One region of the Phycicoccus jejuensis genome, then DNA from elsewhere that is predicted to be linked to it. Evidence: predicted binding sites of a transcription regulator. Region 1 holds the regulator's gene; each other region holds the start of a gene.

What was found. Region 1 encodes LexA, which represses DNA repair genes until DNA is damaged. Its sites were predicted from a motif close to TCGAACANNTGTTCGA; they were not measured.
Region 2: a site for LexA is predicted at 2,281-2,296, ahead of recA (recombinase RecA). Genes of this name have one in related genera too.
Region 3: a site for LexA is predicted at 3,219-3,234, ahead of LG324_RS17900 (DUF222 domain-containing protein). Genes of this name have one in related genera too.

The regions. Positions count from the first base shown of each region.
Region 1 covers NZ_CP085209.1:3,052,432-3,062,743, forward strand. The annotation lists gene nrdR (transcriptional regulator NrdR) at 1-315, opposite strand, end outside; gene LG324_RS14435 (hypothetical protein) at 611-796, opposite strand; gene LG324_RS14440 (hypothetical protein) at 981-1,148, shown strand; gene LG324_RS14445 (ABC transporter substrate-binding protein) at 1,159-1,887, opposite strand; gene LG324_RS14450 (GNAT family N-acetyltransferase) at 1,944-2,525, shown strand; gene LG324_RS14455 (hypothetical protein) at 2,743-2,922, opposite strand; gene LG324_RS14460 (LysM peptidoglycan-binding domain-containing protein) at 3,195-3,596, opposite strand; gene lexA (transcriptional repressor LexA) at 3,847-4,563, shown strand; gene LG324_RS14470 (succinylglutamate desuccinylase/aspartoacylase family protein) at 4,576-5,544, opposite strand; gene LG324_RS14475 (ATP-dependent zinc protease) at 5,544-6,020, opposite strand; gene LG324_RS14480 (RimK family alpha-L-glutamate ligase) at 6,044-7,243, shown strand; gene LG324_RS14485 (GNAT family N-acetyltransferase) at 7,253-7,762, opposite strand; gene LG324_RS14490 (NAD-dependent protein deacetylase) at 7,759-8,733, opposite strand; gene LG324_RS14495 (LysR family transcriptional regulator) at 8,842-9,795, shown strand; gene LG324_RS14500 (ComEC/Rec2 family competence protein) at 9,803-10,312, opposite strand, start outside.
Region 2 covers NZ_CP085209.1:2,052,113-2,062,424, reverse strand. The annotation lists gene LG324_RS09675 (YccF domain-containing protein) at 1-187, shown strand, start outside; gene LG324_RS09670 (regulatory protein RecX) at 210-1,010, opposite strand; gene recA (recombinase RecA) at 1,022-2,020, opposite strand; gene LG324_RS09660 (homocysteine S-methyltransferase family protein) at 2,341-3,282, opposite strand; gene LG324_RS09655 (ABC transporter permease) at 3,323-4,138, opposite strand; gene LG324_RS09650 (ABC transporter permease) at 4,135-4,989, opposite strand; gene LG324_RS09645 (ABC transporter ATP-binding protein) at 4,989-5,918, opposite strand; gene LG324_RS09640 (peptidoglycan-binding protein) at 6,139-6,972, shown strand; gene LG324_RS09635 (peptidoglycan DD-metalloendopeptidase family protein) at 7,050-7,916, shown strand; gene LG324_RS09630 (SpoIID/LytB domain-containing protein) at 7,913-8,842, shown strand; gene LG324_RS09625 (NBR1-Ig-like domain-containing protein) at 8,995-9,978, shown strand; gene LG324_RS09620 (DUF3046 domain-containing protein) at 9,988-10,212, opposite strand; gene LG324_RS09615 (nitrilase-related carbon-nitrogen hydrolase) at 10,282-10,312, shown strand, end outside.
Region 3 covers NZ_CP085209.1:3,750,448-3,760,759, reverse strand. The annotation lists gene LG324_RS17905 (carboxyl transferase domain-containing protein) at 1-3,095, shown strand, start outside; gene LG324_RS17900 (DUF222 domain-containing protein) at 3,246-4,688, shown strand; gene LG324_RS17895 (alpha/beta fold hydrolase) at 4,750-5,547, shown strand; gene LG324_RS17890 (class I SAM-dependent methyltransferase) at 5,516-6,154, opposite strand; gene LG324_RS17885 (DNA glycosylase AlkZ-like family protein) at 6,147-7,268, opposite strand; gene LG324_RS17880 (NTP transferase domain-containing protein) at 7,359-7,964, shown strand; gene LG324_RS17875 (DUF202 domain-containing protein) at 7,972-8,346, shown strand; gene LG324_RS17870 (DUF202 domain-containing protein) at 8,354-8,701, shown strand; gene LG324_RS17865 (MoxR family ATPase) at 8,746-9,636, shown strand; gene LG324_RS17860 (VWA domain-containing protein) at 9,651-10,312, shown strand, end outside.

The sequences.
Region 1 (10,312 bases):
GACCTCGTGCGCGTCGATCTCGGCCGAGCCCGCACTGCGGATCGACTCCTCCACCTTCTGGGCGAGGATGGCGAGGTCGTCCTCGGTGACCGGGCGGCCCTGGCAGGCCTTGCGGACACCGACGAGGACCTTCGCCCGGCTGAACGGCTCGGTGGCGCCGGAGCGCTTGACGACGCTCAGGCTGGCGGTCTCGACGGTGGTGAACCGGCGGCCGCACTCCGGGCACTGGCGGCGGCGGCGGATGGCCGCGCCGTCGTCGGTCGTGCGGGAGTCCATGACCCGGGAGTCGGTGTGCCGGCAGAACGGACAGTGCATGACGGCGGGCCTCCCCCTGTGGACGGAACGGTGGACTCTCGTGTGAACAACCTGTGGAGAACTGGCATTTCGTGTGCACAAGATGTGGACGAACTACAGCGGTGTAACCACTAGATGTTGTGGCTCATCGTGCCATCCGTGTGACCCGCGACGCAACAGGGGGAGCTCGAAGATCGGCCGTTCGGCTGTTTGCGCAGGTCAGCGGGGGTGCGGACCCCTCCGCGACGACGGTCCACGGCGTGTCGCACCACCACCAGTGGGACGGATGTGACGCCTGAGGCACCAGATCTGGGGGTCACTCCCCCGGCGCAGCGCCCTGGTGGACCAGCGCCGCGATGACGGCACCGTGCCAGTCGCTCGGCCCCGCGCTCCCCCGCGCGCCGGCCCCGCAGCCGCACTCCCAGTGCCACCGGCCACGGGCGTCGCACCCGACGACCGGGTGGTGGCTGCGGCGGGCGGTCCGCCGACGGAAGGTGCTCATGGCCCTCAGGAGACCCCGGCGCGCGCGGTGATACGGGCATCGTCCGTTCGGCCAGGTCTGCACCGCCGAACACCCGGGGCGCGCCGACTTTGCCAATCCTTGACCAAATCCTGATGCGACTCTGGTGAATGTCAGGGAGAAGTCGGGGGCAACGCGTCTGGGAGGACACGTGATGGGTTACACCATGGAAGGCCCTCTGGGCCGCTACACCGAGGGCGCGACCTCGCGTCGCGAGCCGGGCCACGGCCCGGCCTCGCCGCTGCTCGACCTCCTCCTCGTCGGCGTCGCGGCGCTCGGGCGTCGCACCCAGGCCGCGCACGACGACGAGGACCATCGGCTGCGCCGGCACTGACCCCCGGAGCTCACCCGCGCGGGTGCAGGAGGCCCGCCAGCTCCTCGACGCCGTCGACGAGCCGCGGCCCCGGCCGCGCCCACAGCCCGTCCGCGTCGACCGCGTGGACGACGACGCCGTCGGGCAGCACCCGGGCGGCGACGAGCACGTCGGCCTGGCGCTGCGCCCCCTCGCGGTCGTAGCCGCACGGCGCGACGACGACGACCTCCGGCCTGGATGCGGCGAGGTCCTCCCACCCGATGGCGACCGACCGCTCCCCCGCCGCCCCGAGGACGCACTCGCCGCCGGCCAGCTGCACCATCTCGGGGATCCAGTGCCCCGGCGCGAACGGCGGGTCGGTCCACTCGAGCACCGCGACGCGCGGCCGCCGGCGCCCCGCGACGTGAGTACGCACGGCGTCGAGGCGCTGCCGCAGGCTCGCAACGAGGGCCGCTGCCTCCGTCTCGCGGCCGACGGCCGCCCCCACCGCGCCGACGGAGGCGAGGACCTCCTCGAGCGTGTGCGGGTCGACGGTGAGGACCGCGGCGCGGCAGCCGAGGTGGCGCAGCGCGGCGTCGACGGTCGAGACGTCGATCTCGCCCGGGGCCAGGCCCTCGGGCAGCGCGGAGGTGGAGACCACCCGGCGCGTGCGCGCCTCCGGCGGGAAGTCGCACTCGAAGGTCACGCCGACGACGTCGTCCCCCGCCCCGAGGGCGAAGAGGATCTCGGTGGCCGAGGGGATGAGGCTGACGATGCGCACGCCCCGACCCTACGGAGGTGGTGGCGCGGTGTCGGTGCGCGGTGCTTGGCTGCGGCATGACCACCTGGGAGACCCACCCCGTCACGCCCGACCGCTTCGAGGACTTCGCGGACGTCGTCAACCCCAACCGGCGTGCGACGCACTGCTGGTGCCTCTCGCACCGGCTCCGGCAGCGCGAGATCGACGAGCTCGGCGACGGCAGCCGCGAGCAGGCCGCCCGACGCCTCTGCGAGCGTGCGGTGCCGCCGGGGGTCGTCACCTACCGCGACAGCGTCCCGGTCGGGTGGTGCAACATCGGAGCGCGCAGCGACATCCCGCGGCTCGTGCACTCGACGAGGATCCACCCGGTCGACGACGTCCCGGTGTGGAGCATCGTCTGCGTCGTCGTCCGCGGCGGCCACCGGCGCCAGGGGGTGACGGCGCACCTCATCGAGGGCGCCGTGGCCTGGGCGGCCGAGCAGGGGGCGCCGGCGGTCGAGGCCCACCCGGTCGACCCCGGCGAGCGGCGGCTGGACCTGACGATGGCGTTCGTCGGGACCCGGGCGATGTTCGAGCGGGCCGGCTTCGAGGAGGTCGGTGTCACCGACGCCACCGCGAGCGGGATGCCGCGCCTGGTCATGCGGCGGACCCTGGCCTGACCCTCGGCCCGTCAGCGCCGGGGACGGCCGATCCCCCCACCCGGACCCGGTCGGGGGTCGGAGTGGGGGGACCTGCGGTGCCCCGGCGACGTGAGGGCCGCGGCCTCCCTGCAGACGACAGCCAGCGCCGCCCGCTCCGTCGTCGCGTCGGTGGAGAGCCAGCGACGACGAGGGGGTGCGACCCGGGGACCCTCTGTGTATCCCCGGGCCGCACGTCTCATTCCCCGGGGCTCTGGCTGTGGTGCACGAGTGCCGCCGTGTAGGCACCGTGCCAGCCGCCCGAGGTGGCGGACCCGCGCGCTCCGCAGCCGCACGACCAGAGCCACCGGCCCTGGCCGCCGCACTGGACGACCGGGTGGTGGGTGGGGCGGTAGGAGCCGCGACGACGTGTCCGCATGCCTTGAAGTCTGTTCGTGCACAAGGGGGTCGCGCAGCGTCGGAGCGTGCCCGCGGGCCGATGGGACCCGGAGGTCCGACAGGTCGGGGGATGCCCCCTCCCCCGTTCGGCCGAGCGTGGCGCGCTTGACAGGGGTGCGCGGCCGGCACCGGCCGGACACAGCACGGAGGGCGCCGTCTCCTCTGCACGGGAGACGACGCCCTCCGGCGTCCGAGTCGGGTCGAGGGACTCGGGGATCGTGGCGCGCCGGACCGGGCGCCCCCGGCGGCGGCTCAGCCCGCAGGGACGACCAGCTGCTGACCGGCGCGGATCTGCGCGGTGCTCAGCCCGTTGGCGAGCTGGATGGCGACGATGCCGTCGCTGATGGACATCGAGGGCAGCTCACGGGACGCGATCTCGGACAGCGTCTGGCCGGGCGACACCGAGACGGTGTGGGCCGGCTCGACGGCGCCCGCGCCCCCGAGGCCGCGCAGGCCGAGGGCTGCCGCCAGCGCGAGGGTGGCGAGCACGAGCAGCACGAGGCGGCCGCGGCGGGTGATCCGCAGCGCCGGCTGTGCGGCGCGGGCCGCACGCCCTCCGGTGGCGCCGCCCTCGAGAACGACGAGCCGCGGGCGGCGCGCCGGCACGGGGCGGGTGTGGCCGAGGTCGGTGGGGTCCCAGGCGATCGCGCTCATCATGTCCTCCATCCCGGCGGCCGGGGCCACCGTCGAACCGGTGTTCGATAGAACGTCTGTACGAGTTATAGCACGCACGTTCGAGGCGGACAAGACACGCGTCGAACACATGTTTGAGTTCGAGGCCCGTCGCTCGTAGGATGTCCGCATGCAGATCAGACTGCATGTCACCACCGACAGACCGTCTGACCTGCGAAAACACCGGTCAGGCCCCCCGTCGGCACGGGGCGGCCGCAGCGAAGGGGTCGAGATGGCACGTCCGAGGAACGCCGACATCCACGAGATGCCCGACCGCGGCGACGGCGGGGACCTCACCCACCGCCAGCGCAAGATCCTCGAGGTCATCCGCAACGCCGTCGACCGGCACGGCTACCCGCCGAGCATGCGCGAGATCGGCGAGGCCGTCGGGCTCACCTCCCCCAGCTCGGTCGCCCACCAGCTCTCGGCGCTCGAGCGCAAGGGCTTCCTGCGCCGCGACCCCAACCGGCCGCGCGCCATCGAGGTCGTCTCCCCCGACCGTCAGGGCTCCGGCTACCGCCGCCCCGAGGCCGACGAGGTCGTCGACGTCACCGGCGAGGGCGACGAGCGCCCCGAGGCCTCCTACGTCCCGGTCCTCGGCCGGATCGCCGCCGGCGTCCCGATCACCGCCGAGGAGGTCGTCGAGGACGTCTTCCCGTTGCCCAAGCAGATCGTCGGCGAGGGCAGCCTCTTCCTGCTCAAGGTCGTCGGCGACTCGATGGTCGACGCGGCCATCTGCGACGGCGACTGGGTCGTCGTGCGCCAGCAGCCGACCGCCGAGAACGGCGACATCGTCGCGGCGATGCTCGACAACGAGGCGACGGTCAAGACCTTCAAGCGGCGCGACGGCAAGGTCTGGCTCATGCCGCACAACCCGGCCTTCGAGCCGATCGACGGCGACCACGCGACGATCCTCGGCAAGGTCACCGCGGTCCTGCGCCGCGTCTGAGGCCGGCCGGCGTCAGTCCTCGACCTCGGCGATGTGGACGACCGCGTCGCCGGAGTTGACCAGCGGCGCCTCGGTGCGCCCGACGACGACGCCGGAGCGGTCGGCGTGCACCAGCCGCACCCGCTTGCCGAGCGAGTCGAAGAGGCCACCGAGGCGCGCCCCGCGCTCGACGCGCTCCCCCAGCGCGACCTCGAGGTGGAGCATGCCGGTGCCGCGCGCCCGGACCCATCCGCTGCGGAACGAGACCGCCGACGGCGCCGGCGGGTCCTCGGCGACCGGCTCGGTCATCCCGAGCGCGGCGAGCACGCGGCGCACGCCGAGCACGCCGGCGTCGACGGCCCAGCGGTCCATCCGCCACGCCTCGCCCGCCTCGTAGAGCAGGACGGTCGCGCCCCGCTCGCGGGCGGCGTACCGGAGCGAGCCGTCGCGCAGCTTCGCGTTGAGCATGACGGGGGCCGCGAAGGCCTCGGCGAGCGCGCGGGTGCGCGGGTCCTCGAGGTCGGCGCGGACCTGCGGCAGGTTGGTGCGCCGGTCCGAGCCGGTGTGCAGGTCGATGCCGACCTCGCACTTGTCGACGACCTCGGTCATGAACAGGTGCGCGATGCGCCCGGCGAGCGAGCCGCGCGGCGACCCCGGGAAGGAGCGGTTGAGGTCGCGGCGGTCGGGCAGGTATCGCTGCCCGGCCGAGAAGCCGAGGACGTTGACGATGGGGACGGCGATCAAGGTGCCGCAGAACGTCTTCGGGTCGAGGCCGGCGACGACCTGACGCACCACCTCGACCCCGACCGCCTCGTCGCCGTGGATGGCGGCGTCGACCCAGACGGTCGGTCCCTCCTCGCGCCCGTGGACGACCCGGACGGGCAGCTCGACGTCGGCGCCGGTGACCAGACGGGTGATCGGCAGCGACACCGACTGCGTGCGCCCGGCGCGCACGCGCACGTGGCCGATCTCGAAGGAGGGCCGAAGGGGGCGCCGGGCCATCAGGCCCTCCCCCGGTTGCGCCGGCGCATCGCGAGCGGCGGACGGCCGCCGAGGTAGGAGCGGCCGGGGTCGACGGCGAAGCCCTGGCGCAGCGCCTCGCGCCCGACGAGCATCCGGAAGCCCATCTCGTCGCGGCGCGCGAGGGTCATCTCGGCGGCGACCGTGCGGCCCATGAGGACGAGGTCCATCGCGACGACGAGCCGCTCCTCGGCGTGGCCCGAGGACGAGCGGACCTCGCGCACGTCGAGCACGGGGCACTCGCACTGGACGGCGTCGGCCTCCGAGCGCTGCCACGGCTGGATGCGGAAGCGGGCCCACCGCTCGCCGTCGCGCTCGAGGTCCTCGAGGTCGAAGGCGTGGATCGACGAGGACCGCGCGCCGGTGTCGAGCTTGGCCTTGACCCACGGCACACCGACCGCCGGGAGGCCGACCCACTCGCGCCAGCCCGCGAGGGTGTAGGAATGGCTGTCCGTCATCCGTCCTCTCCCGTCGGGAAACCATGAAGCTCGCGATCCTCTCCCGCGCGCCTCGCTCGTACAGTACGCAGCGCCTGCGCACCGCCGCCCAGGACCGTGGCCACCAGGTCAAGGTCCTCAACACCCTCCGCTTCGGCATCGACCTGTCCGGAGATGAGCCGGACCTCCAGTTCCGCGGCAAGCGGCTCTCGACGTACGACGCGATCCTGCCGCGGATCGGCAACTCCATCACCTACTTCGGCACCGCCGTCGTGCGGCAGTTCGAGCAGATGGACGTCTACACGCCCAACACCTCGTGGGGCATCGCGAACTCGCGGGACAAGCTGCGCGCCACCCAGATCCTGTCGCGGCACAACATCGGGATGCCGCCCACGACCTTCGTCCGCGACCGCGCCGACGTCATCCCCGCCATCGAGCGGGTCGGCGGTGCGCCGGTCGTCATCAAGCTGCTCGAGGGCACCCAGGGCATCGGGGTCATCCTCGCGCCGGAGATGAAGACCGCCGAGGCCATCATCGAGACGCTGCAGTCGACGAAGCAGAACGTCCTCATCCAGCGGTTCGTCAAGGAGAGCAAGGGCCGCGACATCCGCGCGCTCGTGGTCGGCGACCGCGTCGTCGCCGCGATGCGCCGGGTGGCCAAGGGCGACGAGTTCCGGTCCAACGTGCACCGCGGCGGGTCGGTCGAGCCGGTCGAGCTCGACCCCGACTTCGAGCGCGCCGCCGTCCGCTCCGCGCAGATCATGGGCCTGCGGGTCGCCGGTGTCGACATGCTCGAGAGCGACGAGGGGCCGCAGGTCATGGAGGTCAACTCCTCCCCCGGCCTCGAGGGGATCGAGACCGCGACCAAGCTCGACGTCGCGGGCGCGATCATCGACCACATCGACAACCAGGTCGCCTTCCCCGAGATCGACGTGCGCCAGCGCCTCACCGTCTCGACGGGCTACGGCGTCGCCGAGATCGCGGTGCACGAGGCGTCCGACCTCGTCGGGAAGTCGTTGGGCGACAGTGGTCTTCGCGAGCGTGACATCACGGCACTGACGCTGCACCGCGGGACGATGGTCATCCCCAACCCCAACAGCCACCACGTGCTCGAGGCCGGCGACCGGATGCTCTGCTTCGGCAAGCTCGAGGAGATGCGCTCGATGATCCCGAGCCGCCGCCGGCGCACGCGCAAGGTCAAGCGCCTGCCGAAGGAGCCGATCCACGACGCGCGCCCCGAGTGAGGCGAGGCGTCAGCGCCCGTCGGGGTGCGGGCGCTGCCAGAACGCGGTGTCGACGCGGCGGCCGAGCTTGTAGCCGACCTCGCGCAGCGTGCCGACGTGCTCGAACCCGTGGGCCCGGTGCAGCGCCTCGCTCGCCGGGTTGGGCTGCGCGATGACGGCGACGCAGGTGTGCACGCCGTCGGCGTCGACCCGACGCAGCAGCTCGGCGTAGAGCCGGCGGCCGAGGCCCTGCCCCCGGGCGGCCTCGGCGAGGTAGACCGACACCTCGCGGGTGCCGTCGTACGCGGCGCGCGGCCGGTAGGTGCCCGAGAACGCGTAGCCGAGCACGTCGCCGTCGGGCGCGACGGCGACGAGCACGTGGTCGCCGGGGCGCGTGGACGCGACGCGGTGGGCGTAGTGGTCGTCGGGGCGCGGCTCGAGGTCGAACGTCGCGACGGTGTTCCGGACGGCGTCGTTGTAGATGACGGCCATTCCCGGCAGGTCCGCCGGTGTGGCGGAACGGATCTCGGCCGCGGTCACGCGGCCGCCCCGTCGCGCAGCAGCTGCTCGAGCGTCGGGGCGAGGGGCGCGTCGACCCGCAGGGCCATGTGCTCGTCACCGCGCGTCGGCCCCCGCGTCACGGCAGCCACCGGGATGCCCCGGCGCGCCGCGTGCCGGACGAACCGCAGCCCCGACATCACGGCGAGCGAGGAGCCGAGGACGAGCAGCGCGGGCGCGGCGTCGGTCAGCGCGAAGCACGCGTCGACCCGCTCGCGCGGCACCGAGCCGCCGAAGAACACGACGTCGGGCTTGAGGGTGTCGGCGCCGCAGACGAGGCAGAGCGGGAGCCGGAAGCCGGCCACGGCGTCCTCGGGCAGGACGACGTCGCCGTCCGGGCGGATCTGGCTGCTCACCTGCGAGCCGTCCGGCGCCTCTCCGCGCACCCGCTCCTCGAAGCCGGGGTTGGCGGCGGCCATCCGCGCCTGGAGCTCCTCGCGGCCGGAGCGGTCGCCGCAGGTGAGGCAGACGACCTCGGCGAGCGTGCCGTGCAGCTCGGTGACGTCGTGCGAGCCGGCCGCCTGGTGCAGGCCGTCGACGTTCTGGGTGATGACCGGGCCGAGCAGCCCCGCCTCCTGGAGGGCGGCGACGGCGTGGTGGCCACGGTTGGGCTCGGCGCGCGAGAAGCGCTGCCAGCCGACGAACGAGCGCGCCCAGTACCGCTGCCGGTTCTCGCTCGAGGCGCAGAACTCGCCGTGCTGCATCGGCATGACCCGACGGGTGCCGTCGCGGCCGCGGTAGTCGGGGATGCCGGAGTCGGTGGACATCCCGGCCCCGGAGAGGACGAGGGTGCCGGGGTGCGCGCGCAGCAGGTCCGCGAGCCGCGCGACGGCGGCGGGCTCGCGGGCCTCGGGCGGCAGCGGCCGGGTCGCCCAGTCGGGGGTGCGGCCGACCTCGTCGCGACCGGCGAGCCGCAGCGTCGCGACGGGGGGCGCGCTGGGGGTCTCCGGCATGGCGCCAGTATCCCCCGCGCCGCCGACACCGCCCCGGGGAGCGGCCGCGGATGACGCCGCGTTGCGAGACCCGGGCGGTCGATAACGCCCGCTTATAGGATGGGCCCCATGATCGACGCCGCCGGCCTCCGCGTCATGCGAGCCATCTCTGAGCAGGGCAGCTTCACCGCCGCCGCCGCCTCGCTGGGCTACACCCAGCCGGCCATCTCGCAGATGGTCCGCCGCCTCGAGCAGCGCACCGGCACGGTGCTCGTCGAGCGGGTCGGGCGCAACGTCCGCCTCACCGAGGCCGGCCGGGTGCTCGCCCGCCACGCCGGCCCGGTGCTCGCCGCGCTCGACGCCGCCGAGGAGGAGGTGGCGGCCATCGCCGGGCTGCGCAGCGGCCGGGTGCGGCTCATGGCCTTCCCGTCGGCCTCGGCGACCCTCGTGCCGCGGGCGCTCTCGCTCGTCAAGCAGCGCTTCCCCGACGTGCACATCACCTTCACCGAGGCCGAGCCGCCCGAGAGCATCGCCGCCCTGCGCGCCGGCGAGTGCGACCTCGCCATCGCCTTCGCCTACGAGGGCACCGACGCCACCCGCGGCGAGGAGGACCTCGACGCGTTCGTCGTCACGCCGCTGCTCGAGGACGAGGTGCGCCTCGCCATGCCGCGCGAGCACCCGGCCGCGCACGAGGCGACGGCCCACCTCGCCGAGCTCGCGCAGGAGCCGTGGATCGCCGGCTGCCCGCGCTGCCGGGGCCACCTCGTCCAGCTCGCCGACGCCGCCGGGTTCCGCCCGGACGTCGCCTACGAGACCGAGGACTACGTCGCCGTCATGGGCCTGGTCGCCGAGGGGCTCGGCGTGGCGCTCATCCCCGACCTCATCCTGCGCACGGTCCACCACGACCAGGTCGTCGCCCTCCCGATGGAGCCGGCGTCGCGCCGCACCATCACGGCCCTGACGACCCCCGACCTCGGGCGGGTGCCGGCGGTCCGGGCCACGCTGGAGGCGCTCATCGAGAGCGCGGGCTCGCAGTCGACGGCACCGACGGTCCGGCAGCCGGAGCCGACCTTCTCGATCTGACACCCGCTCAGCGTGCGGTGACGACCCGCAGGCCGCCGCGCCGCTCGACGAGGGCGACGTCACCGCGCTGGTCGGTGCGGTAGACCGCCGAGCCCAGCCGGCGCAGCAGCGCGAGGTGCGCCGGCGCCGGGTGCCCGTAGTCGTTGTCCGCGCCGACGCTGACGACCGCGACCGGCGCGCGGACGGCGGCCATCAGCCCCTCGTCGAGGTTGGCCGAGCCGTGGTGCGGCGTCTTGACGAGCTCGAACCCGCGGGCGGCCGCCGCCATCGCCGGGTCGCGGCGCAGGCGCAGGAGGAGGTCGTGCGCCGCCTCGCGCTCGACGTCGCCGAGGAGCAGCGCGTCGACATCGCCGGTGCGGGCCGCGAGGACGACGCTGCCGTTGTTGGGCACCGACCCCTCGGCGATGCGGCGCCACGGGCTCCAGACGACGGCGTCGACCTCCCCGAGCCGGACCCGGTCGCCGGCGTGGAGGACGCCGACCGGGATGCCCGCCGCGGCCGCCGTGCGCCGGACGGT
Region 2 (10,312 bases), 1.0 Mb from region 1:
GCTCGCCGGCTGGTGGCTGGCGCTGGGCCACCTGATGACCGCCGTCGCGCAGGCGGTGACGATCATCGGCATCCCGCTGGCGATCGCCAACCTCAAGATGCTGCCCGTCTCGCTCGTGCCCTACGGCAAGGAGATCGTGCCGACGGACGCCCTGCCGCCCGGCCGGCGCCCACTGCACTCGCTCTGAGCCCCGGACGGATCAGCGCGGGTCAGTCCCGCCGGTGCTCGGGCGCCTCGCGGACCGCCTCGCGCACGACGCGCATGGTCATCTCGGCGTCGTAGCCCTTGCGCGCGAGCATCCCGGCGAGGCGTCGGGTCTGGACGTGCGGCTCGAGGCCGTGCATCGTGCGCATCTTCTTCGCGACGAGCGCGCGCGCCCGGTCCTCCTCGTCGTGCGGGTCGACCTGGGCGAGGGCGGCCGCGGCGGTGTCGTCGTCGACCCCCTTGCGCCGCAGCTCCTGCCGCAGCGCGCGCCGGGCCAGGCCGCGCCCCGCCTGCTGGGAGCGCACGAGCATCCCGGCGTAGGCGTTGTCGTCGACAAGACCGACCTCCTCCATCCGGTCGAGGACGGCTGCCGCGACGTCGTCGGGGCAGTCCTTGCGCCGCAGCACGTCCTCGAGCTGGTGGCGGCTGCGCGGCGCCGCCGTCAGCTGGCGCAGCACGATCTGCCGGGCCCAGTCGTGCGGGTCCGGCTCGCTGCCCCGCGTCCGCGGGTCGGCCTCGGGGTCGGCGGGCCGGGAGCCGGCCCGGCCCCCGCGCCCCTCGGCCCGGCGACCCCGGGACCGGGCACCGCGCCCGCGCGGCCCACCGCGCACCTCCCCGCTGCTCGCCTCGCGCGCGTCGTCGCCCCCCGGCGCGGTCCACGCTCCCCCCGAGGACCCCGCGGACCCCGGCGACCCGGTGGTCACCGGGTCGCCGCCGCCCTCGAGGAGCGCGCGGAGGTCGTCGAGGGACGGGGACGGCCCCACCGCCCACTCGGGCGGCGGGGCCGATCCCTCGCTGAACGCCATCGGCGTCGACCTCAGAAGTCGACCGGCACGTCCGGCACGGCCTCGAGCTCGGGCTTGACCCCGACCCCGAGCTTCTCCTTGATCTTGCGCTCGAGCTCGTCGGAGAGCTCCGGGTTGTCCTTGAGGAACGCGCGGGCGTTCTCCTTGCCCTGCCCGAGCTGGTCGCCGTCGTACGTGTACCAGGCGCCGGCCTTGCGGACGAAGCCGTGCTCGACGCCCATGTCGATGAGGCCACCCTCGCGGGAGATGCCCTGCCCGTAGAGGATGTCGAACTCGGCCTGCTTGAACGGCGGGCTGACCTTGTTCTTGACGACCTTGCAACGGGTGCGGTTGCCGACCGGGTCGGTGCCGTCCTTGAGGGTCTCGATGCGGCGGACGTCGAGGCGGACCGACGCGTAGAACTTGAGCGCCTTGCCACCGGTCGTCGTCTCGGGCGAGCCGAACATGACGCCGATCTTCTCGCGCAGCTGGTTGATGAAGATCGCCGTCGTGCCGGTGGTGTTGAGCGCACCGGTGATCTTGCGCAGCGCCTGCGACATGAGGCGGGCCTGGAGGCCGACGTGGCTGTCGCCCATCTCGCCCTCGATCTCGGCCCGGGGCACGAGCGCCGCGACGGAGTCGATGACGATGATGTCGAGCGCACCCGAGCGGATGAGCATGTCGGCGATCTCGAGCGCCTGCTCACCGGTGTCGGGCTGGGAGACCAGCAGCGCGTCGGTGTCGACGCCGAGCTTCTTGGCGTACTCGGGGTCGAGCGCGTGCTCGGCGTCGATGAACGCCGCGATGCCGCCGGCCTTCTGCGCGTTGGCGACCGCGTGCAGCGCGACCGTCGTCTTACCGGAGGACTCCGGGCCGTAGATCTCGACCACGCGGCCCCGGGGCAGGCCCCCGATGCCGAGCGCGACGTCGAGCGAGATCGAGCCGGTGGGGATGACGGCGATCGGCGGACGGACGTCGTCGCCGAGGCGCATGACCGCACCCTTGCCGTGCTGCTTCTCGATCTGGGCCATCACCGAGGCGATGGCCTTGTCCTTCTCGTTGCCGTTGGCCGCGGCCACCGGGTTGGGCATCACGCTTCCGCGGGATCCAGCCATGTCACACCAGTCCTTCGTGTCGTCATCGAGCGCGCCTCCCGGCGACCTGGCCCCCGCCGTCGGTCTCGTCGCGAGGTCTGGGTCAGACGCTAGGTGGAGGCACCGACACCGGTCACGGGTCGCCGTGGGACCTGTGGACGAGTGCTGCCGGGGTCACCACCTGTGGACGAGCATAGGCGAACACGTGTTCGACGCCCGCAGGACACGCCCACGACACGCCGGACCCGGCTCCGGCCTCAGCCGGTCGGTGCGGGGACGCCCCACATCGCCGCGACGTGCCGGACGTCGGTGCCGCAGCACCCGCCGAGCACCCGCATCGCCGGGAGCCGACGGCTCACGTGCATCTGGTCCGCCGCGAGCCGGTCCGGGTCACCGTCGTCGAGCTCCTCCGCCTCGTCGAGCTCGGCGTGGCTCATCGTCGAGGCGTTGACCCGGGTGCCGAGCAGCCGCCGCACCCACTCCCTCTCGTCGAGCGCCGGCAGGACGTGCGTCGGGTGGGCGCAGTTGACCATGTAGTGGTCCGGCGCGGCGGCCTCGTCGACCGCCCGCACGGCGTCGGCGAGCGTGCTCCCGTCGGGCAGGCGCCCGTCGGTCTCGACGGTGAAACCGACCGAGACGGGCAGGCCCGCCTCGCGGGCCGCGAGGACCACCCCGATGCCCTCGGCGGGGGTGGTCAGGGTGAGCGCCGAGACGAGGTCGGCGCCCGCGTCGGCGAAGGCCCGGACCTGGGGTGCGTGGTAGGCGCGGGCCTCCTCCGGGTCCGGCGCCTCCCCCGCCACGTAGCCGTCGCCCCGGGGGCCCAGCTGGCCCACGACGAGGACGGCCGGCACGTCGTAGCCCGCCGCGAGCCCCCGCAGCAGGTCGATGGCCGCGACGTTGGCGCGCACCATCGCGTCGACGTCGTAGCCGACCCGCGCCGCCCAGTCGGGGTTGGCCCGCCAGGTCGGGGACTCGAGCAGCAGCCCGGCCCCGGCGGCGGCCGCCACGGCGGCGTACCCGTCGTAGTACCGCCCGAGCAGCTCACGTCCGGTCGGGTCCTCGACGAGGGGGAAGGCGGCGAACTCCGGGAGGTCCACGCCGTGGTGGAAGATCAGGTCGGTCTCGAGGCCGCCGTCGGTGACGAAGCCTCGGAGCGCGGGGTCGTGCAGGGCCGCGAGGGACCCGGTGGTGGTCTCCATCCCCCGCAGTGTCCTCCGCCGCGCGCCCTGGGGGTATGGCTCAGGTGAGCAGCAGGGTCGCGATGCGTCGGGCCGTGCCCCAGACCCCGAGGGCCCCGAGGACGACGAGGTAGCCGACGTGCCACAGCAGGCCCCACGACACCTCCCCCAGCATCAGCCCGCGCTCGAGCGCGACCCCGTGGTAGAGCGGGGTCAGCCCGACGAGCCACTGCACGGCGTCCGGGTAGGTCGAGAGCGGGAAGAACGTCGCCGAGAAGAGGAACATCGGCTGCACCGCGAGCGTGACGTAGTCGAAGTGCTGCCACGAGCTCATGAAGGTCGTCGCGAACATCCCGACCGCCCCGAAGGCCAGCCCGACGAGCACCGCGGCCGGGACGGCGAGCAGCGCCCACCACGAGTGCACGAGCCCGGCCACCCACGCGACGACGAGGAACATCGCCGAGTACAGGGCCCCGCGCGAGAGCGACCAGAGGATCTCGCCGACCGCGATGTCGCGCGGGGAGAGCGGCGTCGCGAGCATCGCGTCGTAGAGCTTCTGGTAGCGCAGCTTGAAGAACACGTTGTACGTGCTGTCGGCGATCGCCCCGTTCATCGCCGACGCCGCGAGCAGCGCGGGCGCGATGAACTCGGCGTAGGGCACGACCGTGCCGGAGTCGGTGGTGACCGTGCGCACCAGCGCCCCGAGGCCGACCCCGATGGAGAACAGGTAGAAGACCGGCTCGACGAACCCGCTGAGCAGCAGCAGCCACGCGCGCCGGAACGCCGTGACGTTGCGCATGAGGACGTACCGCGCCAGGCCGATGCCGGCCGGGGCGGGGACGGCCCGCGCCGCGCGCGCGAGCGTGCCGGCGCTCACGACAGCAGCCTGCGGGTGAAGGAGCGGTGGGCGAGCACGGCGCCGACTCCCACGTAGAGGGCGAGCACGCCGAGGTGCCCGACCCCGGCCCAGCCGGGCCAGACCCCCTCGGACGCGTCGCGCGAGAGCTCGACCCCGTGCCAGAGCGGCGTGACCCACGCGAGCGGCTGCATCCACCCCGGCAGCTGGTCGACGGGGAAGAAGGTGCCGGAGAACAACATCAACGGGGTCATGACGAAGCGGAAGAGGATGCTGAAGCCGTTGTCGTTCTCGAGCCACGCCGCGAGCGCGAACGTGGGGACGGAGAACGCCATCCCGGTGAGGACCGCGACCGGGACGGCGAGCAGCACCCACCAGGACCCGAACGCCCCGAAGGGCGCGGCGACGAGCAGGAAGATCGCCGTCGCGACGCCGAGCTGGAGCGCGACGACGAGCAGGTGCCCCCAGAGGACCTCCCCGACCCGCAGCGGCGTCGAGAGCATCGCCGAGTACATCCGGTTCCACTTGATGTAGCCCATGACAGCGTAGGTCGAGTCGCCGAACGCGAGCATCATCGCCTGCATCGCGACGATGCCGGGGACGACGTAGCGCAGGTACGGCAGGCCCTCGACCCCGCCGGCGCGGGCGTCGACGAGGGCGCCGAGGCCGAGACCCATCGAGAGCAGGAAGAACAGCGGCGAGACGAAGCGCCCGATGACCGAGCCCTTCCACGTGCGCCGGTAGACGTACAGGTGGTGGGCCATCACCGCGCCGAGCCGCTCGCCGCGGCTCGTGGGGCGGCGCGGGCCCGGGCCGAGGCGCCCGCTCGGGGCGTCGGCGACGGTGGGTCCGGGGACGGTGGGCGCGGACATCAGTCGACCAGCGAGCGACCGGTGAGGTGGAGGAAGACGTCCTCGAGCGTCGAGCGGCGCACGAGCGAGGACAGCGGTCGGACGCCCCGCTCGTGGAGCCGGGCCAGGGTCTCGTCGCCGTCGGCGGTGTAGGCGAGGAGGCGGTCGGGCAGCTCCTCGACCCGTTCGGCCACGGCGCGGGCGGCGTCGACGTGCCGCTGCTGCTCGTCGACCGGGAAGCGCAGCTCGACGACCTCGCGCGTGGAGTAGGTGTCGATGAGCTCGCGCGGGCTGCCCTCGGCGACGATCCGGCCGTGGTCCATGACGACGAGCCGGTCGCACAGCTGCTCGGCCTCGTCCATGTAGTGCGTCGTGATGATGAGCGTGACGCCCTCGCGCTTGAGCCGGTACAGGCGGTCCCAGAGGACGTGGCGCGCCTGGGGGTCCAGGCCGGTCGTCGGCTCGTCGAGCAGGAGGACCTCGGGGTCGTTGACGAGCGCCCGCGCGATGGTGAGCCGACGCTTCATCCCACCGGACAGCGGCTCGACGCGGTCGTGACGGCGCTCGGTCAGCTGGGCGAAGTCGAGGAGCTCGTCGGTGCGCGCGCGGACCTCCTTGCGGGAGAGGCCGAAGAAGCGCCCGTAGACCCAGAGGTTCTCCTCGACCGAGAGGTCCTCGTCGAGCATGTCCTGCTGGGGGCAGACCCCGAGCCGGGCGCGGATGGCGGCGCCGTCGGCGGCGGGGTCCATCCCGAGGATGCGCAGCTCGCCACCGGAGACCGGTGAGACGCAGCCGACCATCTTCATCGTCGAGGACTTGCCCGCGCCGTTCGGGCCGAGGAACCCGAAGGCCTCCCCGCGCAGCACCTGCACGTCGATGCCGTCGACGGCCGTGAAGTCGCCGAAGCTCTTGGTGAGGCCCCGGGCCCGCAGCAGCACGTCGTCGGTCACGAGGGCTGACGCTAGCCGAGCCCTCCGACGACCGCGCACCGGATTTCGGTCCTCGTCGGCCGGGACCGGGACGGCCGGGCTCCTGACAGGGATGGTGTCAGCGCAGGTCAGGGGCCTGACACGGGGTGTCAGACCGTCCGGGGACACCGCCGGCGCGCGGACGCCGCGCCGGACGACCAGCGTGGCGGCACCGCACCACCCCGCCCCGCAGGAGGACCCCGTGCCCCACCGTCCCACCCGCCGCGCCGCCCTGGCCGGCGCGGTCGTCGCCCCGCTCGGTCTCGCCCTCGGCGCCCCGAGCGCCGCGGCCGCCGGAAGCGTCGACATGGAGGCCGTCGTCCTCGCCGCCCAGGTCGACCCGCGCCGTCCGGACAGCGCCCTGACGACCGGCGCCGGCCCGAGCGTGCGGCTCGTCGAGCGCGCCCTCGCCGACCGCGGCCTCCTCGACCCCGCCTACGTCGACGGCCACTTCGGCACCCTGACCGTCTCGGCGTACGCGGCCTGGCAGCGCTCGCTCGGGTACACCGGGCTCGCGGCCAACGGCCTGCCCGGGCGCACGTCGCTCACCCACCTCGGCGACGGCCGGTGGAGCGTCGTCCGGCCGCTCACCCCCGGCTCGAAGGTCGCCTTCCGCGGCGTCACGGTGAACACGAGGACCCGCTCGATGCTGCGGGCGGCCGAGGCGCGCGCCGGGCGCACCCTCGTCGTCGAGCAGGGCTCCTACAACCCCGGCGGCGACCCGACGTCGGCCGGCACCCACGACGGCGGCGGCACCCTCGACCTCGACGCCGAGGCGCTCGGCCCGGCCGCCCGCACGAGCGTCGTCCGCGCGCTGCGCGAGGTCGGCTTCGCCGCCTGGCTGCGCTCGCCCGCCCAGGGCGACTGGCCCTGGCACGTGCACGCCGTCGCGATGAGCGACACCGACCTCTCGAGCGCCGCCCAGCACCAGGTCGGCGACTACCACCTCGGCCGCAACGGCCTCGCGAACCGCGGCCCCGACGACGGGCCCCGCGTCACCATCCGCACCTGGGAGGAGTACCAGCGACTGTCGTGACCCCCGGGGGACCCGCTCCCCCGACCCCGGGCGGCCGCGACCGCGGCGCCCGTCCACCCCCACGTCAGGAGGACGTGATGAGCACCACCTTCAAGAAGGTCGCGGCGAGCGCCGCGGCCGCCCTCACCGCGACGACGGCGTTCGTCGCCGCGAGCGCCCCCGCCCAGGCCGCGGCCCGGGACGGCGTCTGCGACACCGGGGAGTTCTGCCTCTTCTACAACAGCGACAACGCCGGCGCCGTCAGCGACTTCACCACCTCGATCGCCGACTACGGCACCACCCAGCCCTCCTGCTACGACTTCAAGGGCACCAAGGCCGGCCACGGGCTCTGCGTCAAGAACGAGGCCGCCTCCGTCTGGAACCGCACCGGCAAGAGCGTCGCCGTCTACTACAACAGCAGCTACGCCGGCGCCTCCCAGACCTTCGCCGCCGGCGCCAAGGCCAACCTCAACGCCACCCTCAAGAACAACAACGCCTCCCACCGCATCGGCAGCGGCGGCTCCTCGTCCGGGTTCCTCCTGCCCTTCCCCTGCGGCGAGAGCTGGGAGGGCCAGACCCGCAGCAACCACAGCCCGTCGCTCGCGGTCGACTTCAACCACTACCCCGACGACCTCGGCTGGAAGGTGTACGCGTCCGCGCCGGGCACCGTGACGACCGTGGCCAACCTCGGCAACACCTCGTACGGCCGGTACGTCGTCATCTCGCACGCCGGCGGCTACAAGACCTACTACGCGCACCTCAGCTCGCAGGACGTCTCGGTCGGGCAGAGCGTCACCGCGAAGACGATGATCGGCCGCGTCGGCAGCACCGGCGGGTCCACCGGCCCGCACCTGCACTACGAACAGCGCCTCAACGGGACCGTCGTCAAGGCCACCTTCAAGGACGGCAGCCCGGCGTACCCGAACAACACGACGACCCTCCGGCGCAAGCAGTCCTGCCCGTGAGCGCCCTGACCCGCGCCCGCTGGGCCGCGGTCGCCGGGGCGGTGGTCGTCGCGACGGGTGTCGTGGCGACCCCCGCCCAGGCGGCCTCCCGGGACGGCGTCTGCGACACCGGGGAGTTCTGCCTCTTCTACAACAGCGACAACGCCGGCGCCGTCAGCGACTTCACCACCTCGATCGCCGACTACGGCACCACCCAGCCCTCCTGCTACGACTTCAAGGGCACCAAGGCCGGCCACGGGCTCTGCGTCAAGAACGAGGCCGCCTCCGTCTGGAACCGCACCGGCAAGAGCGTCACCGTCTACTACAACAGCAGCCACGCCGGCGCCTCCCAGACCTTCGCCGCCGGCGCCAAGGCCAACCTCAACGCCACCCTCAAGAACAACAACGCCTCCCACCGCATCGGCGACGGCGGGGCCGGGGGGAGCTGCACGACGGACGGGACGAACACGAGGCTGCCCTCGACGATCCTCGTCTACCGCACCTCGCTCGGACGGGTCGACCGGGTGGACTTCAAGACCTACGTCAAGAACGTCCTGCCCAACGAGTGGGTCAGCTCCTGGCCCTCGGCCTCGCTCGACGCCGGCGCCACCGCCGTCAAGAGCTACGCCTGGTACTGGGCGCTGCACTCGACCCGGAAGACCCCGTCCGGTGCGTGCTACGACGTCCGGGACGACACCGGCGACCAGGTCTACCGCCCGGGGTCCTCCGTCGCCTCGACGAGCGCCGCGGTCGACCGCACGTGGTCGGTGCGGATGACCCGCGACGGGTCCGTGCTGCGAGCCCACTACTGCGCCACCTCCACGGCGTGCTCCGCGTGGGTCACCGGTGACTGGCTGTCGCAGAACGGCTCCCGCGACATGGCGAACGCCGGCAAGGGCTACCGCGCCATCCTCACGTCCTACTACCGCGGGATCACCCTGTCCTGACCGGGCCCGCCCGGACCGGAGGCCTCCCCACCGCACGTGCGGTGGGGAGGCCTCCCCATCGACCTCCTCGCTCCCCGGGTGGCAGTCTCGCCACGCGTCGGTAGCCTCGGCCTCGGCGCACCGACGCCACCCGGGACGAGGGGAGAGCCATCGTGACCGACGCCGACCGGGCCGCGCGCAGCGCGGCCGTCAGCGCCTTCGCCGAGCACCTGCGCGCGGTGCGCGAGGCGGCCGGCACCCCGTCCTACCGGGCGATGGCCGCGCGCTCGCGGGCCATCTCGCACACGACGCTGCACGAGGCCGCGCGGGGCCACCGGCTCCCGACGTGGGAGACGGTGCGCGAGTACGTCCGTGCCTGCGACGCGGATCTCGGGGCGACACGCACCGCGTGGGACGCGGCCCACCGCGTCGTCGCGCCCACCTGCCCGGGGCAGGACCGGCCGGCTCCGGGCGCGGCGCAGCCCCCGGCGGACGCCGGGCCGCTCGTCGTCCCGGCGGTGGCGCCCGCGAGCGTCCCGACGGCGGACCCCGACGTCCCGGAGACCGATCCACCCGAGCCGGCCGCCCCCGGCGCGGCCCGGCGGGCGCTCACCCTGGCAGGCACCGCGGCCGCCGTGGCGCTCGTCGCCGCCGCCGTGTCGTCGATGACGAGCCCGGACGGGATGACCGGAGCCGGTGTCGAGCGGGCCGCCGCGCTCGGGTCCGGCGGACTCGCGGCGCCATTGCCGACCCCGGCGCGCTGCCCGGTCCAGCAGCCCAACCCACCCGCCGCGGAGCCGGCGCACCCCGGTGACCTCGCGGTCTTCGTCGGGGACGCGACGCTCCCGGACTGCTCGGTCGTCGCGCCCCGCAGCACGACGACCAAGGTCTGGCGGCTGAAGAACGCCGGCACCCGGCCGTGGGTCGGCTACCGGCTGCAGCGCGTCGGTGGTCCAGCCGGGCCGGACGACTGCCAGACCATCACGCACGTCCCGGTGCCCGACACCGCGCCCGGTGCCGTCGTCGAGGTGGCGACCGCGGTCACCGCACCGACCGCCGGCACCTTCTGCATCGGGCGGTTCAAGCTGACCGACGCCGAGGGCGCCGTCGCCTTCCCGGGCAGCCGCCCCGTCACCTACCAGCTGGTCGTGCGCTGACGACCCGGCTCAGGAGCGCGGCGGGGGGACCTCGCGGCCGTGCCGCCGCTCGACGGGCACGTCCATCTGCGCGGTGAGGGCCGCCCAGACGGCGCGCGGCGCCTCGCCCGCGTCGAGGGCCTGCTGCGCGGTGCGGCCCCCCAGCGCGGTGAGGTGCTGGTTGTTCGCGAGCGAGCGCGCGTAGCCCTCGCCGAACTCCTCGGCCATGAGCTCCCAGAACCTCGAGTGACGCATCCGCCGATCGTAGGCGGCGCGTCCCGCGGCCGGTGCGGGCGGCCCGTCCCGCGACGGCATACTGGCGCCATGCGCCTCATCACCGCCGACGGGGTCCTCC
Region 3 (10,312 bases), 700 kb from region 1:
CGCAGCTCGAGGGCGCCGTCTTCCGGATCTTCCTCTCGCAGCAGCGCTCCGCCCCCGAGGTGGCGATGGCGACCTCCATTCTCCAGCGCTGGCTCGGCGAGCCGCGGCCCGAGGGCGACGCCGGCCAGGCCGCCCACGACCTCCTCGACCGCCTCGTCGTCGCGACCCAGCTGCGCTTCCCGGTCGTCGGCGATCTCGCGCGCAGCGTCCGCTTCCGCTGGTTCGACCAGCCCCTCGTCGACGAGGACCGTCGCAGCGTGCTCGGCTCCGTCGGGGCCGAGCTCGAGGAGATCGACGCGATGGCCCCCGGGCCGGAGCGCACCGCGCGCGTCGACGCGCTGGCCGACATCCCCGAGCGCATCGTCCGCTTCCTCGGCGAGCGGCTGCGGGCGGGTGTGCCCGAGCGCGAGCCGATGCTCGAGGTCCTCGTCAAGCGCCACTACCGCGAGCACGCCCTCAGCGGGCTGAGCGAGCGGGCCGAGGAGGGACGGTCGGTCGCGGTCGCGGACTACCGCCTCGACGGCACCGGCACCCACCTCGTGAGCACCGTCGGCACGGTCGACGAGCTGACGGCCGGCTCGTCCCTCGCCACGCTGCTCGAGCGGCTCGTCGCGGAGCGCGAGGACGGCCAGGACGCGGTCGTCGACCTCTACGTCCACTGGCCCGCGCTCCCGACGGACCCCGAGGCGGCGTCGGCCGAGCTCGCGGAGCGCCTCGGCGGGATGGCCTTCGCGCACGCGTGCCGCCGCGTGGCGGTCGGTGTCGTGCCGGACGACGAGCGCGAGGTCGGCTACTTCACCTTCCGGGCACAGCCCGACGGCAGCCTCGTCGAGGACGACCCCGTGCGCGGCGTGCACCCGATGGTCGGCCGCCGGCTCAACGTCTGGCGCCTGCGCGACTTCGCGCTGACCCGCCTCGACGCGCCGGAGGACGTCCTCCTCCTGCACGCGGTCGCCAAGGAGAACCCGCAGGACCAGCGGCTCGTCGCGCTGGCCCAGGTCCGTCAGCTCGTCGTCGTGCGCGACGAGGCGGGCAGGGTCACCGCGCTGCCGCACGTCGAGCGTGCGCTGGCCAACTGCCTCGAGGCCGTCCGCCGTGCCCGCGCCACGCTGGGCGGCGGGGCCCGGCTCGACATGAACCACGTCTGGCTGCACATCTGGCCGCCGGTCGAGGGCGACCTCGACCAGCTGACCGCCCTCCAGGGCAAGGTCGCCCCGATGACCGCCGGCGCGGGCATCGAGGAGGTGCGCATCGAGGGCTCCATCGGGGCCGAGCGCGACCACTCGGTGCCGATCTGCGCCCGGTTCACCTACCAGCCGGGCTCGGGGGTCGCGTTCACCGTCGAGCAGCCGCCGACCGAGCGGCTGCGCCCGCTGGACTCCTACGCCGAGAAGGTGGTCCGCGCGCGCCGTCGCGGCCTGGTCTACCCGTACGAGCTCGTGTCGATGATCGCCGGCGGCGGGGGAGAGGCCGTCGAGTACGACCTCGACGAGTCCGGTGCGCTCGTGCCGGTCGACCGCCCGTACGGGCAGAACACGGCCGGGATGATCTGCGGCGTCGTCACGACGCCGACCCCGCTGCACCCCGAAGGTGTCACCCGCGTCCTGCTCTGCGGCGACCCTCTGCGCGCCCTCGGCGCGGTCGCCGAGCCGGAGTGCCGGCGGGTCATCGCCGCGCTCGACCTCGCGGAGGAGCGCGGGCTGCCCGTGGAGTGGTTCGCCCTCTCGGCCGGCGCGCGCATCTCGATGGACTCGGGCACCGAGAACATGGACTGGGTCGCCAAGGCGCTCAAGCGGATCATCGAGTTCACGCAGGCCGGCGGCGAGGTCAACGTCGTCGTCGCGGGCATCAACGTCGGGGCGCAGCCGTACTGGAACGCCGAGGCGACGATGCTCATGCACACCAAGGGCATCCTCGTCATGACGCCGGACTCGGCCATGGTGCTCACCGGCAAGCAGTCGCTCGACTTCTCCGGTGGCGTCAGCGCCGAGGACAACTTCGGCATCGGCGGCTACGACCGCGTCATGGGCCCCAACGGGCAGGCGCAGTACTGGGCCAAGGACCTCGTCGACGCCTACGGAGTCCTTCTCGCGCACTACGACTCGACGTGGACCGCTCCCAGCGAGTCCGGCCCGCGGCGGGCACCGACGACCGACCCGGTCGACCGCGACGTCACGGTCTTCCCGCACGTCATGGAGGGCAGCGAGTTCACGAGCGTCGGCGACATCTTCTCGTCGGCGATGAACCCGGACCGCAAGAAGGCGTTCGACATCCGCACCGTGATGCGGGCCGTGGCCGACCAGGACCACGACACGCTCGAGCGCTGGGCCGGCATGGCCGACGCAGAGACCGCCGTGGTGTTCGACGCGCGTATCGGTGGGATCCCGGTGGCGCTGTTGGGGATCGAGTCGCGGACGGTCGCCCGTCGCGGCTTCCCTCCCACCGACGGCCCCGACACCTACACGGCGGGGACGCTGTTCCCGCGCTCGTCGAAGAAGGCGGCCCGGGCCATCAACGCCGCCTCGGGCAACCGCCCGCTCGTCGTGCTGGCCAACCTGTCGGGCTTCGACGGGTCGCCGGAGTCGATGCGCGGGTTGCAGCTCGAGTACGGCGCCGAGATCGGCCGCGCCATCGTCAACTTCGAGGGCCCGATCGTCTTCGTCGTCGTGTCCCGTTACCACGGAGGCGCGTTCGTCGTGTTCTCCAAGGCGCTCAACCCGCGGATGACGGTGCTCGCCATCGAGGGGTCGTTCGCGTCGGTCCTCGGCGGTGCGCCGGCCGCGGCCGTCGTGTTCGCCCGGGACGTGGACGCGCGGACCGCCGCGGACCCGCGGGTCACGGACCTCGAGGCGCGGGTGCGCGAGGCGTCCGCCAGGGAGCGCCCGCTGCTGGCCAGCGAGCTGGCGACCGTCCGGCAGTCGGTCCGCTCGGAGATGCTCGGCAAGGTCGCATCCGAGTTCGACCGCGTCCACGACATCCACCGCGCCGTCCGGGTCGGGTCGGTCGACACCGTCATCGCGGCGCGCGACCTGCGCCCGAGCATCATCGCCGCGCTCGAGGCGGAGCTCGCGCCGGGCGAGGTCCCTACCGTCTGAGGTCGTCGAGGAGCCCCGTCGTCACCAGGGCGACGGGGCTCTTCCATGCTGTCGGGGAGAGGGCGAGGAGGTCTGTGGCACAGCTCGATTCGTCATCCACAGGACTGACCAAGACCTTGCCTCTCGAACTCACGTTCGATAGACTGAGGCATGGACACCGAGACCCTCTCCCGCCGCATTGCGGGGCTGCGCGAGGAGTGCGCGCGGCTGGGTCGTGAGCTGGTCGAGGGTGGTCACGTCCTGTCGTCGGAGGAGGCGTTCGCGCTGGCGGGGGCGGCGCAGGGGGTGGCGAACGCTGCGGACGCGGTGGTCTCCGTGGCTGGCGCGTGGGGTGCGCGGGTGGAGACGACGGTGCGGTCCGGGTCGTGGGAGCGGGTGCATCCGGTGGGGTTCGTCGACGCGATGGCGCCGACGCGGATGTCGCTTGCGACGGGGCTGACCGAGGGGGTGGCGGGCCGGAAGGCGGCGTTGGGTGCGGCGCTGGGTGAGCGGTTCCCGCGGGTGCGCGAGCTGCTCCTCGTGGGCGAGGTGGCCGTGGTGAACGTGCACAAGGTGGTCGACGCGTGCGCCGGGCTGGACGTGGCGGCCTGCCTGCGGGTCGATGCCGATCTCGCGCCGCGGCTGGCGGGGATGGACCCGGCGCGGGTCGCGGGTGAGGCGCGGCGGGTCGCGACGCGGGTGGCGGCCGACCAGGTCGCGGCGCACGTGGCGCGGACGCGCAAGGGGCGCCGGGTGGAGGTGTGCCCGGGTGAGGACGGCCTGACGGACTGGTTCGCGTCCGTGCCGACGGCGACCTCGAGCGCGATGTGGGCGGCGGTGGAGGAGCTGGCCGGTGACTACCGGCAGAGTGACGAGGCGCTGTCGGTGCCGGAGTCGCGGGCGGACGCGCTGGCCGATCTCGTCCTGCGCAACGTGCGCGTCTCGGCGCAGGTCACCCTCGGGGTGCCGGTCGTGACCGACCGTCCCGCACCGGAGCAGGTGCCGGGGACGAGGTTCCGGGTGGAGTGGGACGACGACGAGACGGTCATCGACGCGGTGACCGGACTGGAGACGCGCTACGGGGACCTGGACGCTGCCAGCCGGGAAGCGCTGTCGTGGTTGGAGGAGCCGGCCGAGCTCGACGGCGACCTCGCCTACACGCAAGCGGTCGTGTCGCCGGGGTATGCGGTGTCGGGGACGCAGCTGCCGGGTCTGGGTTGGGTCGACCCCGCCACCCTGGCCAACCTGCTGAAGCTGCTGCCGTTCGAGGTGGCCCGCGCCGTGCTGGAGGCCGAGACCGGGACCCTGGCCTCCCTGACCGCGGCCGCGTACAAGCCCTCGAAGGCGATCGCCGAGTTCGTCAAGACGCGGGACGGGACGTGCCGGATGTGGGGCTGTGCCCGCCCGGCCGTGCACTGCGACCTCGACCACGTCCGGCCCTGGCCCACCGGTCAGACCACGCCGACCGGGTTGGAGGACCTCTGCCGGCGCCACCACCGCTTCAAGCAGCAAGGCCGGTGGCGACCCCGCCTCGACCCTGACGGCACCGTCACCTGGCACGGACCGGACGGCGCCACCCGCACCACCGAACCCGCCCACCGCCTCTTCTCCTGAGGCTCGCGGCTGCCCGGGTCGCCCGGCTCGGCGCCCGAGGGTGCATGCGAGGATCCGGCAGATGCACCAGGTGATGTCCGTCGGCGATGTCGAGCTGTCGGTCCACGACACCGGAGGCGGCGGCTCTGCCGTCGTCCTCCTCCACGGGCTGGCCGGTCACGCTGAGGAGTGGGCGGGTACTCGTCGCGCTTTCGAACCCAGTCACCGGGTGGTGGCGTTCGACCAGAGGGGGCACGGCGGCAGCTCGCGGCGGCCTGCGGACGTCTCTCGAGCGGCACACGTCCGCGATGTCGTCGGCGTCGCCGACCGGCTCGGAATCAGCCGAGTGACCTTGGTGGGACAGTCGATGGGGGGTCACACGGCCCTGCTCGTTGCCGCCCAGCACCCCGCGCTCGTCGAGCGGCTGGTCCTGGTCGAGTCCGGCGTCGGCGGTGGTGGTGGAGCGCAGCTCACGGCTGACGTGGCAGCCATGCTCGACTGCTGGCCGGTCCCGTTCACGGACCACCCCGCGGCCGTTCGATGGTTCGGTGGAGGCCCGGTGGGTCACGCGTGGGCCGACGGTCTCGAGGCCAGGCCGGGCGGTCTGTGGCCACGCTTCGACGTGGACGTGCTCGTTCGCGGCCTGAGCGCGGTCCACGAGCATCAGGCGTGGGCGGAGTGGGACCGTGTCCACCAACCGACGCTGCTCGTGTCCGGGACGAACGGGCTGATCCCCAGCGCCGAGATCGACCAGATGCTGCACATCCACCCGGCGGCTCGGCACGTCCGCATCCGCGGGGCAGGGCATGACGTGCACCTGGAGGCCGAGGACAGCTGGATCCGTGTCCTCAGGACCTTCGTCGAAGAACCCGCCTCCTGAACAGGCGGGCCACGACCCACTGGTAGTGGCCGCCGTCGGGGTAGCGGCCCCACGTCTCCACCCCGACGACCTCGGCCACGCGCCGGACCTCGGCGAGCAGGCCGTTCACCGTGCGTCGGCGGAAGTACCGGCCGTGCGGGTCGGTCCACTCGCCGTCGACGTCGTGGCCCCAGACACCCAACGCGAGCAGGCCACCCGGACGGACGACGCGCGCGACCTCGTCGAGCGCCACCCGCAGGCCGTCGCCGGGAAGGTGCATGAGGGTGCTGGCCGACCACACCGCGTCCACCGACCCGTCCGTGAGCGGCAGGTGCGTCGCGGACCCGACGACGACCCGGTGGCCGGCGGCCCGGACCACCGAAGCAGGTCCGGCCGACAGGTCGAGGCCGACGTACGAGAGTCCGGCGCCCGCCAGGGCCGCGGCGTCCCGCCCTGCGCCGCAACCGACCTCGAGCACCGACCTGGCTTCCGCAGCGCGCAGCCGCCCGACGAAGTCGTCGCGCACCCGGAGACAGTCGGGATCCAGGCGCCAGCCCGGCGCCCGGGCCGGTGCCTCGGCGTCGTAGAACGCACGGTGGCACCGCTCGACGTCGTGCACGTCAGGCACCGGCCGCCACCCCGTCATCGGGCAGCTGCAGGTCGACGTCGAGCAGGGCTGCGAACGAACGGAGCTCGCGCTCGACACCGGCGCGCATCGCCCCGGACGGCTCGACGTCCCAGTGGACGGCCGCGACCCGCAACACGGCCGCCGCCGCGTCCCGGTGCGAGTCGACCTTGCCGACGAGCCGGTCCCCGTGGAGCACCGGCAGCGCGAAGTAGCCCCACCGGCGCGACGCCGCCGGCTTGTACATCTCGAGCTGGTAGTCGAACTCGAACAGCTCGGTCATCCGCTTGCGGTCCATCACGAGCCGGTCCAGCGGTGACAGCAGGGCCGTGCGCCCGACGAACCCGCCCTCCAGGTACGCCGGGTCAACCCGCCAGCGACCGCGCACGCCCTCGACGACCGCCTCGACCCCGTGCTCCCCGACGTGGTTCGGCTCGCCCGGGGGGAAGGTGGCCCGGGCACGGGCGATGCCCAGTGCCGCGAGCCGGCGTCGGTCCCGCTCCTGCTCGGCCTCGGCGTAGGGGACGGCGGGGTCGTCCGGGTGGACGCGGGAGGCGAGGTCCCAGGTGCGCTCCCGGTTCTCCCGGGACGCCACCGCCACCTCGCCGCGCTGTTCCATCATGTCGAGCATCCGCTGGACGTTCTTGCTGTTCGTCCACCCCGACGAGCGCCACGGCACGAGGCAGGTGTCGGGGATCTCGCGTGCTGGCAGCGGCCCCTCGGCGCGCAGGAGCGTCAGGATGTCGTCGCGGCAGGCGCGGTTCGCCTCGACCCACGCCTCGAGCTCACGCCGCCACGGGCTGAGCGGCTCGACCCCGGGCCAAGCGTCCATCTCGGCCCGAAACAGGGCGGTGTCCTCGGCCGGGCGCAGGTAGCCGAGGAGCTCCACGACCTGACCCGACCCGAGGAGGTCGTCGAGGACCCCGGGGGAGTAGGCGGACCCGAGCCGGCTCCACAGCACGAGGTCGGCGTTGGGGGCGACGTGCGCGGTGAGGTCCATCTGCACGAGCCCGAGGTGGCGCACCACCGACAGCGCGTCCGCGGGCCGGTCCCGCGTCAGCAGCTGCGCGCGCACCGCGATGCGCCGGGCGTCGCGTCGGCTGAGCTCCAGCACCATGCCGACGAACCTAACCGGCCATCCGGACGGTCGCCGTCCGGATGCCGCTGCCGGCGCCCGGGCCAGGCCGTCGGTGGCAGGCTGGGGCGCGTGACGACCGTCGGGCTCCTCCTCGCCGCGGGTGCGGGACGCCGGATGGGCGGCCCCAAGGCGCTGGTCCGGCCGACGGCGGACGGGCCGACCCTGCTCGAGGTCACGCTCGACCGGCTGGTGGGCGCGGGGCTCGAGCGGGTCGTCGTCGTCCTCGGGGCCGCCGCCGACGAGGCCCGCGCGACGGCCGACGTCCCCGGCGTCGCCGTCGTCGTCGCCGAGGACTGGGACGAGGGGATGGGGGCCTCGCTGCGCGCCGGCCTGCGCCACCTCGGGGCGACCGCCGCACCGGAGGTCCACGCCGCCCTCGTGACCCTCGTCGACCTGCCCGACGTCGGCACCCGCGTGTACCGGCGGGTGCTGTCCGCGACCCGCGGCACCGGCCCGAAGGTCCTCCTGCGTGCGACCTACGACGGCACGGCCGGCCACCCCGTCGTCCTCGGGCGCGCCCACTGGGCCGCCGTGGCCGACACCGCCCGCGGCGACCGCGGAGCCCGCGACCACCTCGCCACGCACCCGCCGACCCCGGTCGAGTGCGGCGACCTCGCGAGCGGCGCCGATGCCGACACCCCCGAGGCCCTGCGTCGGCACCCCCACGCGCCATGATGGCCGGGTGAGCGACAGGAGACGGTGGCCGGCGAGCGTCTACGACCACGGCGCCGACCCCGACCCCCGCTTCTCGCTCGCCAACGAGCGCACCTTCCTCGCCTGGGCCCGCACGGCCCTCGCCCTGCTCGCCGGCGCCGCGGCCCTCGACGCCCTCGACCTCCCCCTCCAGGACACCGTGCAGGCGCTGCTCGCCGCCCTCCTCGCACTCGCGGGCTTGGTCACCGCCGCGGCCGCGTGGCGCACGTGGGCCCGCACCGAGCGCGCGATGCGCGAGGGGACACCACTGCCCTCCAACCCGACGATGGTCGTCGTCGTGGCGACGATCGTCGTCGCCGGCGTCGTCCTCGCGGGGGCGAGCGTACTGCGCGGGGTCGGGTGAGCGCCGGGTGACCGAGCAGGTCGTCCGCGACCCGGGGATGCAGCAGGAGCGCACGACGCTCGCGTGGCGACGCACCGGGCTCGCGCTGCTCGTCGGCGCGCTGACCGTCGGCCGCCTGACCCTCGACCGGCTCGGGGGAGCAGTCGTCCTGCCGACGGTGCTCGTCGCCGCGCTCGCCGCGTACGTCGTCCTCTCGACCGTGCGGCAGCGCCGGCTCGGGGTCGCGGGGCCGGCCGACCCCCGCCTCTCGGTGCTGCGCGACGGGCGCCTCGTCGCGGCCGTCGCGGTGGTCGTCGTCGTGCTCGCGGTCGGCGAGCTGGCCGCCGCCGTCGCCGCACTCGTCGACCTCGTGTGAGCGTCATCCTTCCACAGGGGCCGGTCGTGGGTGATGCTGTGGCCATGGACCCCAGGACGACGTTCGCCTCGGCCGACGACCTCGCGAGCGCGCTGGGAGGGGTCGGCTACCTCGCCGACGACGCGCTCTCGACGGTCACCTGGCTCTCGCTCCGGCTCGGGCGCCCCCTGCTCATGGAGGGCGAGCCCGGCACCGGCAAGACCGCTCTCGCGGAGGCGCTCGCGGAGACGATGGACCTGCCGCTCATCCGGCTGCAGTGCTACGAGGGCATCGACGCGAGCCAGGCCCTCTACGACTGGGACTTCCCCCGCCAGATCCTCCACGTCCGCGCGCTGGAGGCCGTCGAGGGCGGGGCCAAGGACGTCCGTGAGCTCGAGGCCGACCTCTTCGACGAGCGCTTCCTCCTCGCCCGTCCGGTCCTCCAGGCCCTGCGCGACGCCCCGGCCGTCCTCCTCGTCGACGAGGTCGACCGGGCCGACGACGAGTTCGAGGCCTTCCTCCTCGAGGTGCTCTCGACGTGGCAGGTCACCATCCCCGAGCTCGGCCCGGTCCGTGCGGCGACGCCCCCGGTGGTCGTCCTCACCTCCAACCGCACCCGCGAGCTCCACGACGCGCTCAAGCGCCGCTGCCTCTACCACTGGCTCGAGCACCCCGGCATCGAGCGCGAGCTCGCGATCGTCCGCAGCCGCGCCCCCGAGGTGCCCGAAGCCCTGGCGGCGCAGGTGGTCCGGGCGGTGCACGCCATCCGCGGCGACCGCGAGATGCTCAAGCCTCCGGGCGTCGCCGAGACCCTCGACTGGGCGCGCGCCCTCTACGAGCTCGGCACCCGCACCCTCGACACCGAGACCGCCGCCGCGACCCTCGGCGTCGCCGTCAAGTACCGCGAGGACGCCGAGCGGGTCAAGCGCGCCCTCGACGTCATGCTCACCCCCTGACCCGCGCCACGCCGATGACCATCGCCCAGCACCGCCTCGACGCCGCCGAGCTCGTCCGCACCCCGGAGGAGGTCCTCGTCGGGTTCGCCCGCACGCTGCGCGCCGCCGGGGTCAACGTCACCGCCGACCGCGAGCGCACCTACCTCGAGGCGGTCGCGGCCGTCGGGCTCGAGGACCCGGCGGCCGTCTACCACGCCGGCCGCGCGACCCTCTGCGCGTCACCGGCCGACCTCGAGCGCCACGACCTCGTCTTCGCCGAGTGGTTCGGCGGCACCAGGGCCGGCACGAAGCCCCGCGACCCCCTGAGCCGGCTCGTCCCTCGCGCGTCCCTCGGCGCCGAAGAGCCGGGGCCCGGCGAGGGCCGCGACGAGCCGGACGACGTCCACGCCCAGGCCTCCGCCACCGAGGTCCTGCGCCGCAAGGACGTCACGACCCTCAGCCGCCGCGAGCGCGAGGAGCTCGCGCGGCTCTTCGGTCGCCTCCGCCCCCGTGCACCGCGCCGCCGGGCGCACCGCTGGGAGGAGTCCCCCCGCGGCGCCGTCGACGCCCGCCGCACGCTGCGCGCCATGCTCCGGCGGATGGGGGAGCCCGGAGAGGTCGCGTGGCGCCGGCGCGGAAGCCGGTCCCGCCGTGTCGTCCTCCTCCTCGACGTCTCCGGGTCGATGAGCGCCTACGC